Regions from separate parts of the Rahnella sp. PD12R genome, predicted to be linked through region 3. Evidence: predicted binding sites of a transcription regulator. Region 3 holds the regulator's gene; each other region holds the start of a gene.
The links. The regulator ArgR, encoded in region 3, controls arginine synthesis, uptake and breakdown. The targets are predictions, from matches to a motif close to ANTGAATAAAAATACANT.

Region 1: argF (ornithine carbamoyltransferase) is a predicted target of ArgR. The motif match lies at 2,692-2,709, and genes of this name have one in related genera.
Region 2: argC (N-acetyl-gamma-glutamyl-phosphate reductase) is a predicted target of ArgR. The motif match lies at 2,474-2,491, and genes of this name have one in related genera.

Annotation. Positions count from the first base shown of each region.
Region 1 covers NZ_JAHTMS010000004.1:326,416-331,336, reverse strand. Annotated here, with positions in the region: gene KWG64_RS10765 (alpha-amylase family glycosyl hydrolase) at 1-1,488, opposite strand, end outside; gene argF (ornithine carbamoyltransferase) at 1,653-2,660, opposite strand; gene rraB (ribonuclease E inhibitor RraB) at 2,829-3,254, shown strand; gene KWG64_RS10750 (DUF4225 domain-containing protein) at 4,405-4,921, shown strand, end outside.
Region 2 covers NZ_JAHTMS010000014.1:98,407-103,327, forward strand. Annotated here, with positions in the region: gene ppc (phosphoenolpyruvate carboxylase) at 1-987, opposite strand, end outside; gene argE (acetylornithine deacetylase) at 1,276-2,427, opposite strand; gene argC (N-acetyl-gamma-glutamyl-phosphate reductase) at 2,563-3,567, shown strand; gene argB (acetylglutamate kinase) at 3,698-4,471, shown strand; gene argH (argininosuccinate lyase) at 4,574-4,921, shown strand, end outside.
Region 3 covers NZ_JAHTMS010000006.1:87,877-92,797, forward strand. Annotated here, with positions in the region: gene mpl (UDP-N-acetylmuramate:L-alanyl-gamma-D-glutamyl-meso-diaminopimelate ligase) at 1-642, shown strand, start outside; gene yhcN (peroxide/acid stress response protein YhcN) at 943-1,206, opposite strand; gene yhcN (peroxide/acid stress response protein YhcN) at 1,410-1,673, opposite strand; gene argR (transcriptional regulator ArgR) at 2,139-2,609, opposite strand; gene mdh (malate dehydrogenase) at 3,075-4,013, shown strand; gene KWG64_RS13360 (helix-turn-helix transcriptional regulator) at 4,065-4,334, opposite strand.

The DNA.
Region 1 (4,921 bases), on a different contig from region 3:
CTGCGGCGAAAATGCCGGATGCGCGCGGCGGTGTTTAATCAGTTCCTCTAAGCCGTAAAACACGCGGGAGCGCAGGCTGTCTTTCTTCTCCAGTTCAGCTTCCAGAGTGCCCAGCTCCAGCTTTTTACGGTTGATGCGGCGGTTGATCCCGGACTGATGCATACCGTCGAGATCGTTCTCGCTGCCGAGCAGGCTGTGGATGTAAATGGCCGGCACGCCGATGAATGACAGCAACAACGCCTGCGCCGCCAGGAATTTACGGGCTTTCAGGTCAACATCATCTTCCGGTTCAGTCAGCGCGCTCAGGTAATTAATATTCAGCTCGTACGGCGAATGTGTGCCATCGCCGTTGTCTTTATACGAGACGCGACCCTCTTTACGCAGTGTTTCCTGCGCCATGTATTTACGTTCATCATCGCTGAGAAAGGTTTCCGTCGGGCGCAGCCCGATGCCGTCGTGACTCGCCAGAAAGTTGAAATATGTGGTGTCCGGGTAGCGCGCTTCCGCGTTCAGGCTTTGAGCCCATTGGGTCAGCGTCGTGGTGTCCTGACGTAAAAATGCATGAAGCGTCAGCGGCGGCAGCGGAAACTGATACACCATATGCGCTTCATCACCTTCACCGAAATAACTGATGTTTTCGTGATGCGGTACGTTAGTTTCCGTAATGAGCCGCGTGCCGGGGATCACTTCGTCGAGGATCGTGCGCCAGACTTTAATAATATTGTGCGCCTGCGGCATATGGATGCAGCGCGTGCCCACTTCCTTCCAGATATACCCGATGGCGTCGAGGCGAATAGACTGCCCGCCGCTGGCTGCGTACTGCAACAGTACGTCGATGCTCTCCAGCAGAACCTGCGGATTTTTGAAATTGATATCCACCTGATCTTCACTGAACGTGGTCCACAGGTACAGCTCGGTGCCGTCGGCTTTGATAAATGGCGTCAGCAGCGGCGAGGCGCGCGGACGCACCACGCGGCTGTAATCCAGCTCGGGATTCGAGGCAATAAAGTAATCTTTGTAATACGGATCGTCGTGCAGATAGCCCTTCATCCATTCGCTGGATCGTGAGATGTGGTTGATCACGCAGTCGAACATCAGATTGAAATGAGCCGAAAGGTGATGAATGTCGGACCAGCCGCCGAGATGTTCGTCGATCCGGCGGTAATCAATAACGCTAAAACCGTCGTCCGAGCTGTAGGGATACATCGGCAGAATGTGGATATCGCTGACGATCTCGCGCAGATAGGTATTGGCGAAATGGTTTAAGGTCGCCAGCGGCGGTTGCTCGCCGTGACGAATGTTATCGCCATAGGTGATCAGATAAATATTGGTTCCATCGACCCAACTTGTCGTGCGGTGTTTGCCGTAATTCCATTTTTCAGCAAGATGCAGGATTTTCTTCAGCAGGTCAGCAATGTGTTCTCTGGGGTAAATCCGGCTTAAAAGACTTTCCAGCCGCAGGACATACTCGAGATTAACTGAGCTCATAGCGGTTCCTTCTTACAGCATTCTTTTTGTATGAAAAATAACAGCGCTCTGAAAAGGTTAGTTGAAAATACGGGGCGCGGGCAGATGAAGGGCGATATAGCAGAGGATTCCGGGGGAATAAAACGGCATCACTTTGGCTTGTCGCAAAATGATGCCGGATAAAATCAGACGTTGCCGAGGGTGGCGACCATCACGGCTTTGATGGTGTGCAGACGGTTTTCAGCCTGATCGAAGACCACGCTGTGGCTTGATTCGAACACTTCATCGGTGACTTCCATGCCGCCGTGCAAGCCATATTCTTCCGCCATTTGCTTGCCGAGTGTTGTCTGGTCATCGTGAAACGCGGGCAGACAATGCAGGAACTTCACCTTAGGATTGCCGGTCAGTGCCAGCATTGCGCCGTTAACCTGATACGGACGCAGCAGATTAATACGCTCTTTCCAGGCTTCTTTCGGTTCGCCCATCGATACCCAAACGTCGGTATACAGGAAATCGGCATCCTTCACGCCGGTCGCGATATCTTCCGTCAACGTTATGCTGCCGCCATTTTCTTTTGCCAGATGCTCGCAAGTGGCGACCAGTTCGGCTTCCGGCCAGCAGGCGGAAGGGGCAACCAGGCGCAAATCCAGCCCGCACAACGCTGCAGCCTCCAGTAGCGAGTTCCCCATGTTATTACGGGTATCGCCCAGATAGGCCAGACGCATACCTTTCAGTGGTTTACCCGGCAGATGCTCCTGCATAGTGAGCAAATCCGCCAGCAACTGGGTTGGATGGAATTCGTTGGTCAGACCGTTCCAGACCGGGACACCGGCATATTGTGCCAGTATTTCTACTTTATCCTGACCGTAACCACGATACTGAATACCGTCATACATCCGGCCAAGCACACGGGCGGTATCTTTCATGGATTCTTTATGGCCAATCTGGCTGCCGCTTGGGCCAAGGTAGGTGACTTTCGCCCCCTGATCGTATGCGGCAACTTCGAAAGAGCATCGGGTGCGTGTTGAGTCTTTTTCGAAGATGAGCGCGATGTTTTTGCCTTGCAGGCTGGCCTTCTCGGTGCCGTTTTTCTTAGCGGCTTTTAATTCTGCGGAGAGTTTCAGCAGGGACGAAATCTCTGACGGGGTAAAATCCAGTAACCTGAGAAAATGACGTTTACTCAACAAACTCATGATGTCGCTCCATAGCGCGTTAGCATTTCGGATTGAATTTAAATTCAATTTAACTGTATGAATATGCAATTACAACCCCGAAGCAAAAACTTTGTCGTTTATAGTGGAGGCGCGCCCTGTGGTGTGTGAAAATAGCGGTCAAACGTCACATTGATTGAGGACTGAGATATGGCAAACCGTGAATTGCTGGACGAACAACGTGAAGAGACTCGCTTAATCATCGAAGAGCTGCTGGACGATGGCAGCGATCCTGACGCGCTTTACACCATTGAACATCACTTATCTTCAGAGAAGTTCGAAGTTCTGGAGAAAGCGGCGGTTGAGGCTTTCAAGCTGGGTTATGAAGTCACCGACCCTGAAGAGTTAGAAGTTGAAGACGGTTCTGTACTGATGTGTTGTGACGTAATCAGCGAAATCGCGCTGAAAGCGGAACTGATCGACGCTCAGGTTGAACAACTGATGAATCTGGCCGAAGCCAACGGCGTCAATTATGACGGCTGGGGCACTTACTTCGAAGGCGATGACGACGAAGAAGGTGAGGAAGGCGAAGACGAAGATTTCGTCGATGAAGATGATGACGGGAAACGTCATTAATCGATTCGTAAATATTGAATCTTAGACAAAAGGCTGCCGGAGACGGCGGCCTTTTTTATGGGTCTTCTCTTATATGATGTTAGGAATCTATGTTCTGGTGCCTGTTATTTATACCTGATTAAATAACTATCCTATCTAAATTTATTCGCTAATTTCTTCAGCTGTAAAATTGCTTAATTATAATTCATTAGTCAACAGTAGTTGAGTTTTCATGTTATTATTACGACATAGATCAAGTTCCACTTTTTTTTCAAGAGTATGGTATATCTCTTCTTATTCAGGTGTGAGTAAAATTATGTGTTTATATTCGCTTGTTAGAATATTCAAACGAATCAATGAGGGGGGGTATTTTGATAGTCACTAAATCAAGCGATATTATTATAGATTCGTTTTCATATGTCCCTATATTGTTATATTTCTTTTTCTCTTTTGTTGTTGCGTTTTTACTTTATTGTCTCAGATCTTTTTTTATCTCTCAGAAATACTCCTTTATTTATTATTGTGCTGATTATAAACGTATACGTATCTTTTACATACTTGTATGCTGGTATTTACGGTAATGAATTTACAAAAATAATTGATTTTTTGGAATTCCCGTATTTGCAGTATTCATGCTTTCCTTTTTCTTTTTTATATATGTCATTAATTCCAAAGGCAGGAGGTCCATTGAAGTGGAAATGGTGGTAATATGATTATTTATTTCATGTTATATACCTGTAGTACCATTGGAAATGGTTAATAGATAACGTCACTAGTTTAGCACTATCTATCAGCCAATTTTTATCATATACAGTTGTGGTAAAGTGATGCTCCGGACATCACAGAACCCTATCGTTCCATAATCTTAGTCATAAGTATTAGGTATTTTATTTAAAAGCATGCCGTCCGGCATGCAGGTATTTTTGATCAAAATATAACAGATGTATAAAGCGCAAGTCTTTCGTTTACTTATTTCTTTAACGTTTGCGTATTTTATTTTCATTCATTCTGTGAATGTAATGCATTCATATGTTATTTCTATGGGAGTGATATTTTTCGTTTTTTAGGACTATTTACTCGCTAGATCAATTCTGCTTTATAAATTTAATAATATTATCACGTAGGTGAAGGGGTTACATTACTCGAAAATTTTATAAGTAGGAGATGTGTTATGTATCTGAAGAAACAAGGTAATGAAAAATTACTATTAAAAACTAAAGAACTCATCCAATTAGCGCGAACATTATCATATGATTACCTAGCTAACTATCGTTCAAGGCAAGATTTCAATAAATCTATTTATGAATATTCTGAAAAAATATTAAAAGCCGTAAGTGATAATTGCTTGACTGTAGATGGAGGAAACAGAATTATTCAGTCTGAAATAGACTCACTTTTGTTGCAATCCAGAAAAATACAGACGGGAAGAATAGAGCAGTATGCTGCAGTTAGGCTAGAGATCAAGAAAGATAAAGAGAAAGAGAGAGTTAATGTAATCCTGGCACAGGTGGGCTTTGTTGGCGGTGGAACACAAATATATACAGGTGCTGAAGTTTGTTTAGCATCATTGGGTTTCCGCTGCGCATCGTGGGGTATACCGCTAATATCTCATGGGACAAATAATATGTGGGAAAACGGTTACTATTTGCTGTTTAGAAAAAACTCTCCAGGTTGGATTAGAGAGGGGT
Region 2 (4,921 bases), on a different contig from region 3:
GAGATACACCTGCGTGGTGGTCAGCTGGGTACGCAGCTGTTTCATGATTTCGCGGTACGGCTCGAGGATATCGGCACCACCGGCCCGCTCGCGCAGTTCCGGCGTACATTCGGTCATGGAGAGTTCTGAAACCAGCACAGCGATATCGCGCAGGAACAGATCGGTGGCTTTCCAGCGGCTCAGCAACAGAACGTGGCGGGTAATATCAGCTGTCACGTTCGGGTTACCGTCGCGGTCGCCACCCATCCAGGAAGTGAAACGTACCGGCACGGCTTCCACCGGCATTTTGTAATTCAGTGACGTCTCAAGCTGCTCGTTCAGTTCACGCAGGAAAGCAGGAACGCCTTCCCACAGGCTGTTTTCGACCACCGCAAAACCCCATTTGGCTTCATCAACCGGAGAAGGGCGGTTTTTACGGATTTCGTCGGTGTGCCATGACTGCGCAATTAACTGACGCAGGCGGCGCATAATTTGTTTGCGCTCGTAATCGGCCAGATCGTTATGGTCGAGTTGTTTGAGGCAATTATTCACTTCCACCAGTTTGTGGATAAGCGTGCGGCGGGCGATTTCCGTCGGGTGCGCGGTCAGCACCAGTTCGATAGAAAGCTGGTCAACGGCGTCACGTAATTGTTGTTCAGAGAGATTTTTGGATTTCAGACGATCGAACAATTGCGCCAGAGCTTCAGGGTTGCTGGCAGCCTCGCCGTGTGGCGAAATGCTGTGATATTGCTCAGCTACGTTGGCTAAATTCAGGAACTGGCTGAAAGCACGGGCAACAGGCAACAACTCATCATTCGAGAGATTTTGCAGCGTTGACAGCAATTCCTGACGATCAGCATCATTTCCTGCACGTGAGGATTTGGACAACTTACGGATTTTCTCAACACGATCCAGGATATGTTCTCCCAACGTATCTTTGATCGTGTCGCCCAGCAATTTACCTAACATACTGACATTACTTCGCATTGCGGAATATTGTTCGTTCATATCACCTCTGACCCGTTCTCTCGTTTGATTTTTATATTCTGTAAATAACTTTCACCCGTCAGGCATTCATGCCCCGTTCACCCGCCAACCTGGCCATACTTTTTAAATACCGCACCTGTTTTAACCCAAAAACACCCGATCACTCACGTTAAAAATGGTCTTTTTGGCGATGTCGCTGAAATTTAATTACAACCGCGACGATATCAGTTTGGCTAATCCATCATTTGTACAGTATCAAAGGGCGCCCGGAAGCGCCCTGATTGTTTCTTCATCAACCCTGATTCAGGATCAGTGATAACAGAAGTGATGAACGACCTGAGAAATCAGCTCGCGTGTCGGTTTTATGAACGCGGTATCAATATATTCATCTGGCTGGTGCGCCTGATCGATAGAACCCGGCCCCAGAACCAGCGTCGGGCACAGTTCCTGAATGAACGGCGCTTCGGTGCAGTAGTTCACGATTTCGGTTTCAACACCCAGCAGTTTTTCCACCACCTGAACCAGCGGGTGATCCGGCGGGCATTCATAACCCGGGATCGGCGGATGCAGTTCTTCGATAGCAAGACGGCCCGGCCAGCGCTGGCTGACAGGCTCCAGCGCTTCGTTGAGCAGGCCATTGATATCAGCCAGCGTCAGGCCCGGCAGCGGACGAATATCCATGTGCATTTCGCAGCAGGCGCAAATGCGGTTTGGCGCGTCGCCGCCGTTGATATAACCGAAGTTCATGGTCGGATACGGGATAACAAAACCACTGTGGTTGTAACGGGTTTTCAGCGTATTGCGCAGCGTCATCAGATGGGTAATCGACTCGTGCATCAGTTCGATGGCGTTCACGCCGCGAGACGGATCGCTGGAATGGCCGGACTGACCGGTGATGCGGATGGCATTCGACAAATGGCCTTTGTGCGCACGAACCGGTTTCAGTGAGGTCGGTTCGCCGATGATTGCGCAGTCCGGACGAATTTTCGCGTTTTTGGAGAAGTAGCTGGCACCGGCCATCGTCGTTTCTTCATCCGCCGTCGCTAAAATATACAGCGGTTTAGTCAGTTTGGTCAGATCGACATCGCGCAGTGAATCGAGGATAAACGCGAAGAAACCTTTCATGTCGGCAGTACCCAAACCATAGAGCTTATTTTCATGCTCCGTGAGGGTGAAAGGATCACGTGTCCAGCGTCCGTCATCGAACGGAACGGTATCGGTATGACCGGCCAGCAATAAGCCGCCTGCGCCGTGACCGGTACTGGCTAACATATTGAATTTGTTGCGCGTACCTGGAACGGGCTGCACTTCAACGTTGAAGCCTAAATCACCGAACCAGCCTGCCAGTAAATGGATTAGCGTCTCATTGCTCTGGTCCAGAGCAGCGTCCGTTGCGCTGATGGAAGGGGTTGCGATTAACGCCCGATAGAGCTCAATAAAAGGAGGTAATTTCATCTTCACTGTTGACAGCCTTTAGTTAGGGTAGTATTCATATTCATGCAATAATTGTGAATAAAAATACAATAAGCCAGTGCGTAAGGAAACCAGAATAATTATCCGGCTCCTTACCCAAAATTGAGAAGGTGAACAGACCCTATGTTGAATACGCTGATTGTTGGTGCCACAGGTTATGCCGGAGCTGAACTCGCGGCCTATCTGAACCGCCACCCACATATGAACATAACCGGTTTAACGGTTTCAGCGCAAAGTGCAGATGCAGGAAAATTGCTTTCCGATTTGCACCCTCAATTGAAAGGCATCGTCGATCTGCCTGTTTTGCCGCTCAAAGACGTGGCGGAAGTAGCGAAAGGCGTCGATGTGGTGTTTCTGGCGACCGCGCATGAAGTCAGCCACGATTTAGCGCCGCAGTTTCTGGCGGCCGGTTGTGTGGTGTTCGATCTGTCCGGTGCTTTCCGCGTCAGCAAACCTGAGTTCTATACCGAATTTTACGGCTTTGAGCATCAGCATCTCGATTTGCTCGACAAAGCCGTGTACGGCCTGGCCGAATGGCAGGCTGACAAATTAAAAGATGCGCAGCTGATTGCTGTGCCGGGTTGTTACCCGACCGCTTCCCAGCTGGCGCTGAAACCGCTTATCGAAAACGGTTTGCTCAATGACAGCCAGTGGCCGGTCATCAACGCCACCAGTGGCGTCAGCGGTGCAGGCCGCAAAGCCACGTTGGGCAACAGCTTCTGTGAAGTCAGCCTTCAGCCGTACAAACTGTTCAGCCATCGCCATCAGCCGGAAATCGCCGAGCATCTTGGTGTGCCGGTGATTTTCACGCCACATCTGGGTAACTTCCCGCGCGGTATTCTCGCGACCATTACCTGCCGCCTGAATGCGGGTGTGACGGAGGAGGATGTGGCGGAAGCTTTCCACAATGCGTATCACGACAAACCGCTGGTGCGTCTGTACACCAGGGGCGTTCCGGCGCTGAAAGACGTGGTCGGTCTGCCGTTCTGTGATATCGGCTTCGCGGTGAAAGGCGAACATCTGATTGTGGTGGCGACGGAAGATAACGTTCTGAAAGGCGCGTCCGCGCAGGCTGTGCAGTGCATGAATATCCGCTTTGGCTTCCCGGAAACACAATCCCTGCTTTAACAATCCTCAGATTGTCAGCAAACAGAAAACACGTGTCCCTGAGCGTTTATTCAGACGTTCAGGGATGGTAGATTAAATTAAACGCATTGTTATTAATTAACATAATCAATCGGTCGAGGCGCGAACAGCTATGAATCCGTTAGTCATCAAGTTAGGTGGTGTGTTGCTGGATAATGAAGAAGCACTTGAGCGCCTGTTCATGGCGGTCGTGGCTTATCGTCAGGAATATCATCGCCCGCTGGTGATCGTTCACGGTGGCGGCTGCCTGGTTGATGAGCTGATGAAAAAGCTGAATCTTCCTGTCGTGAAAAAAGCCGGTCTGCGTGTGACACCGGCCGATCAGATTGACATTATTACCGGCGCACTGGCGGGCAGCGCGAACAAAACCCTGCTGGCGTGGGCGGTGAAAAACCACATTAACGCCGTTGGCCTGTCTCTGGCTGATGGCGGCACCGTCAGCGTAACCCAGTTGGATGAATCCCTGGGCTTCGTCGGTAAAGCCGAAGCGGGCAATCCTGCGCTGATCAATACCCTGACCTCTGCGGGCTATCTGCCGATTGTCAGCTCTATCGGTATCACCGAAGCCGGTGAGCTGATGAACGTCAACGCCGATCAGGCCGCGACCGCACTGGCGGCGACGCTGGGCGCGGATTTGATTCTGCTGTCTGACGTCAGCGGCATTCTCGATGGCAAAGGCCAGCGCATTCCGGAAATGAGTGCTGAGAAAGCTGAACATCTGATTGAGCAGGGCATTATTACTGACGGTATGATCGTCAAAGTTCATGCGGCGCTCGACGCCGCACGTTCTCTAGGACGCCCGGTGGATATCGCCAGCTGGCGTCACGCCGAGCAGTTACCGGCACTCTTTAACGGCGTCGCGATCGGCACACGTATTCTGGCGTAGTTTGCCCTTCGGCAGATTTAAGGTCTGGCGCATTTGGTACACACTTTTGTCAGGGCGCAGCAGTTTGCGCCCTTTTGCATAAAAAAATTCAGGAGCAGGAAAATGGCACTTTGGGGCGGACGTTTTACTCAGGCAGCAGATCAGCGGTTTAAAGAACTCAATGACTCACTGCGTTTCGACTACCGGCTGGCAGAGCAGGATATTGTGGGCTCTGTCGCCTGGTCCAAAGCGCTGGTGACCGTGAATGTGTTAACCGCTGATGAGCAAGTTCAGCTGGAAGAAGCGCTGAACATTCTGCTGGAAGAAGTCCGTGCCAATCCGCGCGCTATTTTAACCAGCGACGCAGAAGATATTCACAGTTGGGTTGAAGGCAAGCTGATCGACAAAGTTGGCAATCTGGGCAAGAAGCTGCACACCGGTCGCAGCCGTAACGATCAGGTCGCAACCGAC
Region 3 (4,921 bases):
TGCGCCTGGGATGCGAAAAAACTGACACCAGATGCCAGCTCTTTCGAGGTTTATCTTCATGGCGAAGTGGCCGGTCAGGTGAACTGGAATCTGGTGGGCGAACACAATATGCATAATGCGCTGATGGCGATTGCCGCTGCGCGTCATGTTGGCGTGAAACCTGAAGATGCCTGCAAGGCGCTGGGTGATTTTATCAATGCCCGCCGTCGTCTTGAACTGCGTGGCGTGGAAAATGGCGTCAGCGTATATGACGATTTTGCGCATCACCCGACGGCCATTCTGGCAACGCTTTCTGCATTGCGCAGCAAAGTTGGCGGGACGGCACGCATTCTGGCTGTTCTCGAACCGCGCTCAAATACCATGAAAATGGGCATGAGTAAAAATGAGCTGGCGCCTTCCCTCGGTCGCGCCGATGAAGTGTTCCTGCTTCAGCCGCAGCATATTCCGTGGCAGGTTGCTGAAGTGGCAGAGCGCTGCATCCAGCCCGCGCACTGGAGTGCGGACGTCGATTCGCTGGTCGATATGGTGATCAAGGCTTCGCAGCCAGGCGATCATATTCTGGTGATGAGTAATGGCGGTTTTGGTGGCATTCACGGGAAGTTACTGACGGCGCTGGCTGCTAAAGCGGAAGCCGCTCAGTAACAGTCATACCGCAGCGGATAAACGGAAAGCACAGCGATGGCTGTGCTTTTTTTTTGCCTGGGATTTGGCCATGCGGCGATTTGCAGACAAAAAAAGGCCCTCAAAAAATTTGAGGGCCAAAGGGTGTCGTCGGACAGGACGACGAGGGTTACGTTAGCAAGAGAGCGGCAGTGGCAGTGTCTTCTCTCTTCCCAGCCTCAACAGCGCATTAATTTTCGCTGGTATATGGCTGTTGAAACCCGGTAACGCTAATTCAAGTACTCAAACAGTGGCTTTGTATGAGGGACTGACTCAGAAATCTTATTGATAGATTTCTGCTGTTGCGTGATAAGCACCATCGTTATGTGCTTCGATCACACGATAAGATTTTGCGCCCTTGCTGTCGGCTTTATCGGACAACTCCTGGCGAATGTCTGTCGGGACGCCATTGACGCCGCTGACGCTGATAGTGCCCATAGGCTGAAGATTTTCTGCCTGCTGACTAGAAACCAGTTGTGCGGCAGACGCGCCGAAAGAAACAGCAGACAGCAGGCTAAGGGCGGCAATAGTGGTCATGATTTTCATGATAATTTCCTAATTTCATAGACGTTGATGCTAACGATGAGAGAGCAACGCCGGTTGAGATTTGGATTCATCAGTTCTGGAATATCTGAGTCCGGCAACGCGAAAAGCGTGGAGGAACATTGATGATGGCAGAGACAAATCCGTCTTGATGCGCTTCGCGCGGGCCTGAATCATTCAGGCCCCTTCGCTTCGTTTACCCAGGCTTATTGGTAAATTTCTGCGGTAGCGTGGTAATTACCTTCTTCACGCACTTCGATAACACGAAATGCTTTAGCCCCTTTGGCATCCGCTTTATCAGACAATGCCTGACGGATATCAGAAGGTGCACCGGCAACGCCGCTTACGCTGATCATCCCGCGTGACTGAAGATTTGCGGCCTGATCCTGAGAAACAGGTTGTGCTGCAAAAGCGCCGAATGACAGAGCAGAGAGAATGCTTAATGTTGCAATTGTAGTTTTAACGTTCATGATTTTGACCTCGTCGATTTTATTATGTTTCCAACAACTGGTGCTTCACACCACGGAAATGAGTATACATCTAGTCACTCGGAATATTAATAGTTTGCTAATAGTTATTTTTGTGGTTATGTGGGGGCTATTTGAATTTTTAATAACAAAAAGGAATAAAAATTGCGTGAAAATCGATCTTTTTGTGTTAATTTTTCGTAAAATCAACGGATTGAGTGAATTTGACTATTTGTGCTTAATTTTGCAGTCAATCACACCATCGAAATGTTTATGTGACGGGAAAGTGCTTCGTGTGAACAGAGTTAACAGGGATAACGACCTGAGGCGTGTTTTTAAAACGGCGGTACAACGTTAAAGAAGGGTAAGTGATAGACGGATAAGGAAAGGCAGGCTGAGGCCAGAAATTGTTTTCTTCTGACCTCAGGCACAGAACTGAAGCAGGAAACAGCGCAACATATCGCCGTATCAAAGTTCCTGTTCAAACAAACCGAGGATTGCGTCGTGAAGCTGTCTGACGCTGAAACCCCGTGCGGGCGTGGTAAAAATTGTGTCATCGCCGGCAATGGTGCCCAGTATCCCTTCGGATTTGCCCAGAGAATCGAGCAGGCGCGCAATCAGCTGTGCCGCACCCGGACTGGTGCGGATAACGACGACGGCATCGTTATGGTCAATATCTAAGACCAAATTCTTCAGTGGGCTGGTCGTTGTCGGCACGCCGATTTCGGCAGGCAGGCAATAAACCATCTCCATCTTTGCGTTGCGGGTCCGCACCGCGCCGAATTTTGTCAGCATCCGTGAGACTTTTGACTGATTGATATTTTCGAAACCGTCTTCCTGAAGTGCGACGACAATTTCGCCCTGAGAACTGAATTTCTCTTCCTTCAACAGTGCTTTGAAGGCTTTGATCAAATCTTCCTGTTTAGCAGGATTACGCATTTTGCACCCTGGTCTCTGTATCATCGTTTCGTTGATTATGCAGATATTTGCATTTTTATGCAACACGGGGTCGACAGGTAACATCAGAATTGTGCACTCAGACGGGAATGACTGCGCCGGAGTATATATCTGGGCGTCATGAATATGCCGAAATAGTGCATTGTGGTGAAATGATTAGCCGGATTGCTGTTAATCCTATGATCTCGATTCAGCTCTCACATTGAATTGAATTTAACCATTTTTTAACCTGGCAGGTTTTGTGGTGCTACTTTTAAGGTGTAGCTTTCCGATAAAAAGTCATAAAAGACCGGAAAAATGGCGCTAAGCGGTGTTTTTTTACTTTCTTAACGACCAAGCTCAGTTTTCCAGCAGTTGAGCGATTGTTTTTAGCTGTATAAGTGATTAAGGTCACACCCAAAATAATTCCACGACACTTATAAGTTAGTGATAAAAAAGGAGTATAGGATGAAAGTTGCAGTTCTAGGTGCTGCGGGCGGTATCGGTCAGGCCCTCGCGCTTCTGCTCAAGACCCAGCTACCTTCCGGTTCCGAACTGTCATTATACGATATCGCACCTGTTACTCCGGGTGTCGCCGTCGATCTGAGCCATATCCCTACCGCAGTCAAAATCAAAGGCTTCTGTGGCGAAGACGCAACGCCAGCTCTGGAAGGCGCGGATATCGTTTTGATCTCTGCCGGTGTGGCGCGCAAACCGGGTATGGATCGTTCCGACCTCTTTAATGTTAACGCCGGTATTGTACGTAATCTGATTCAGCAGGTTGCGAAAACCTGTCCGCAAGCGTTAATCGGCATTATCACCAACCCGGTCAATACTACCGTCGCTATAGCTGCCGAAGTTTTGAAAAATGCAGGTGTGTACGACAAGAACAAACTGTTTGGCGTCACCACGCTCGATGCAATCCGCTCGAACACGTTCGTGGCTGAACTAAAAGACAAGCAGCCTGAAGAAATTGATGTGCCCGTGATTGGCGGGCACTCAGGGGTGACAATTCTTCCTTTATTGTCTCAGGTGCCTGGCGTGGTATTTAGCGACAGTGAAATCGCTGCGCTGACAAAGCGTATCCAGAATGCGGGAACTGAAGTGGTAGAAGCCAAAGCAGGCGGCGGTTCTGCTACTTTGTCTATGGGGCAGGCGGCCGCACGCTTCGGGCTTTCACTGGTTCGTGCTCTGCAAGGTGAAATCAACGTTATTGAATGCGCCTATGTAGAAGGAAAGGGCGACTATGCCCGTTTCTTCGCACAGCCTGTTCTGTTGGGTAAAAAGGGCATCACTGAGCTCATTGATATTGGCAAGCTCAGCGCTTTTGAACAGCAGTCACTGGATTCGATGCTGGATATCCTGCGTAAAGATATCGAACTGGGCGAACAGTTTATCAATCACTGATAAGCCTTAAGTGAAGCCGCCGGGTATCTCCGGCGGCTTTCTTTATTGGCATCATTTATTCTCATTGGGAATGCGGCACCTGCGCTCGATGACCTGAAACGTGGTGGCATCAAAGTAACGGCTTGGCCAGATAATTGACGGGTGAACGCCCAGCGCCCCGGCAATGAGCAATTCTCCTTTTGGCCAGGGCCTGGAAAGTGCATTAGAAAGCGTTGAAGAGCTCAGTCCGGCGGATCGTGACACCGCGGCGAGTGTCGTCCCTTTCTTTCTCAGGGCTGCGATAATATCAGCCTGATGCCAGTCATCATTCCTTGTCATCATGGTATTTTCCTTATTTTTAAATCGCTTTTATAAGACTTTCTTTGAAAACATATATTCAATGATTGCTTGGTTGCGCCCAGTTCAATCCTATCAATGTTTCCTAAAAAATATTTTCTGCTCGGATTAAGAAAATACATTCTTATTAGAATTAAAACAAACAAGTAAATTCAGTTTGCTTTTTGGCCTGATAGTCTTTTTTTATCCTATATTTCGAGTTCATTTAATACGAACACGTTATTGAAGTGTTGATAATTTGAACGCAATTATAGATCTGAATGATTTAAAAGAATGAAATAACGATCTTAGTTAATGAATGATGAGGGAGATATGCGCATTACATAAGGTAAAAATATCATTACTATTTGTTTGTAATAGGTTTTTTGTTTAATTAGGCGTGCTGCCCGTCAATCTGATTACATAACTTTCTAAAAAAGACTTTCAAGGGAGATATTCTGTTGTTGATAAACATATTTCATGGAAACATTGTGCGGCAACAGTAGACTCATTCCGAAAAATTGAATATCTTCTTTCCGTTAAATAGGCGTTTTCCTAAATAGTCTGTTTTAATATCTTCTCTAAAATGGGCT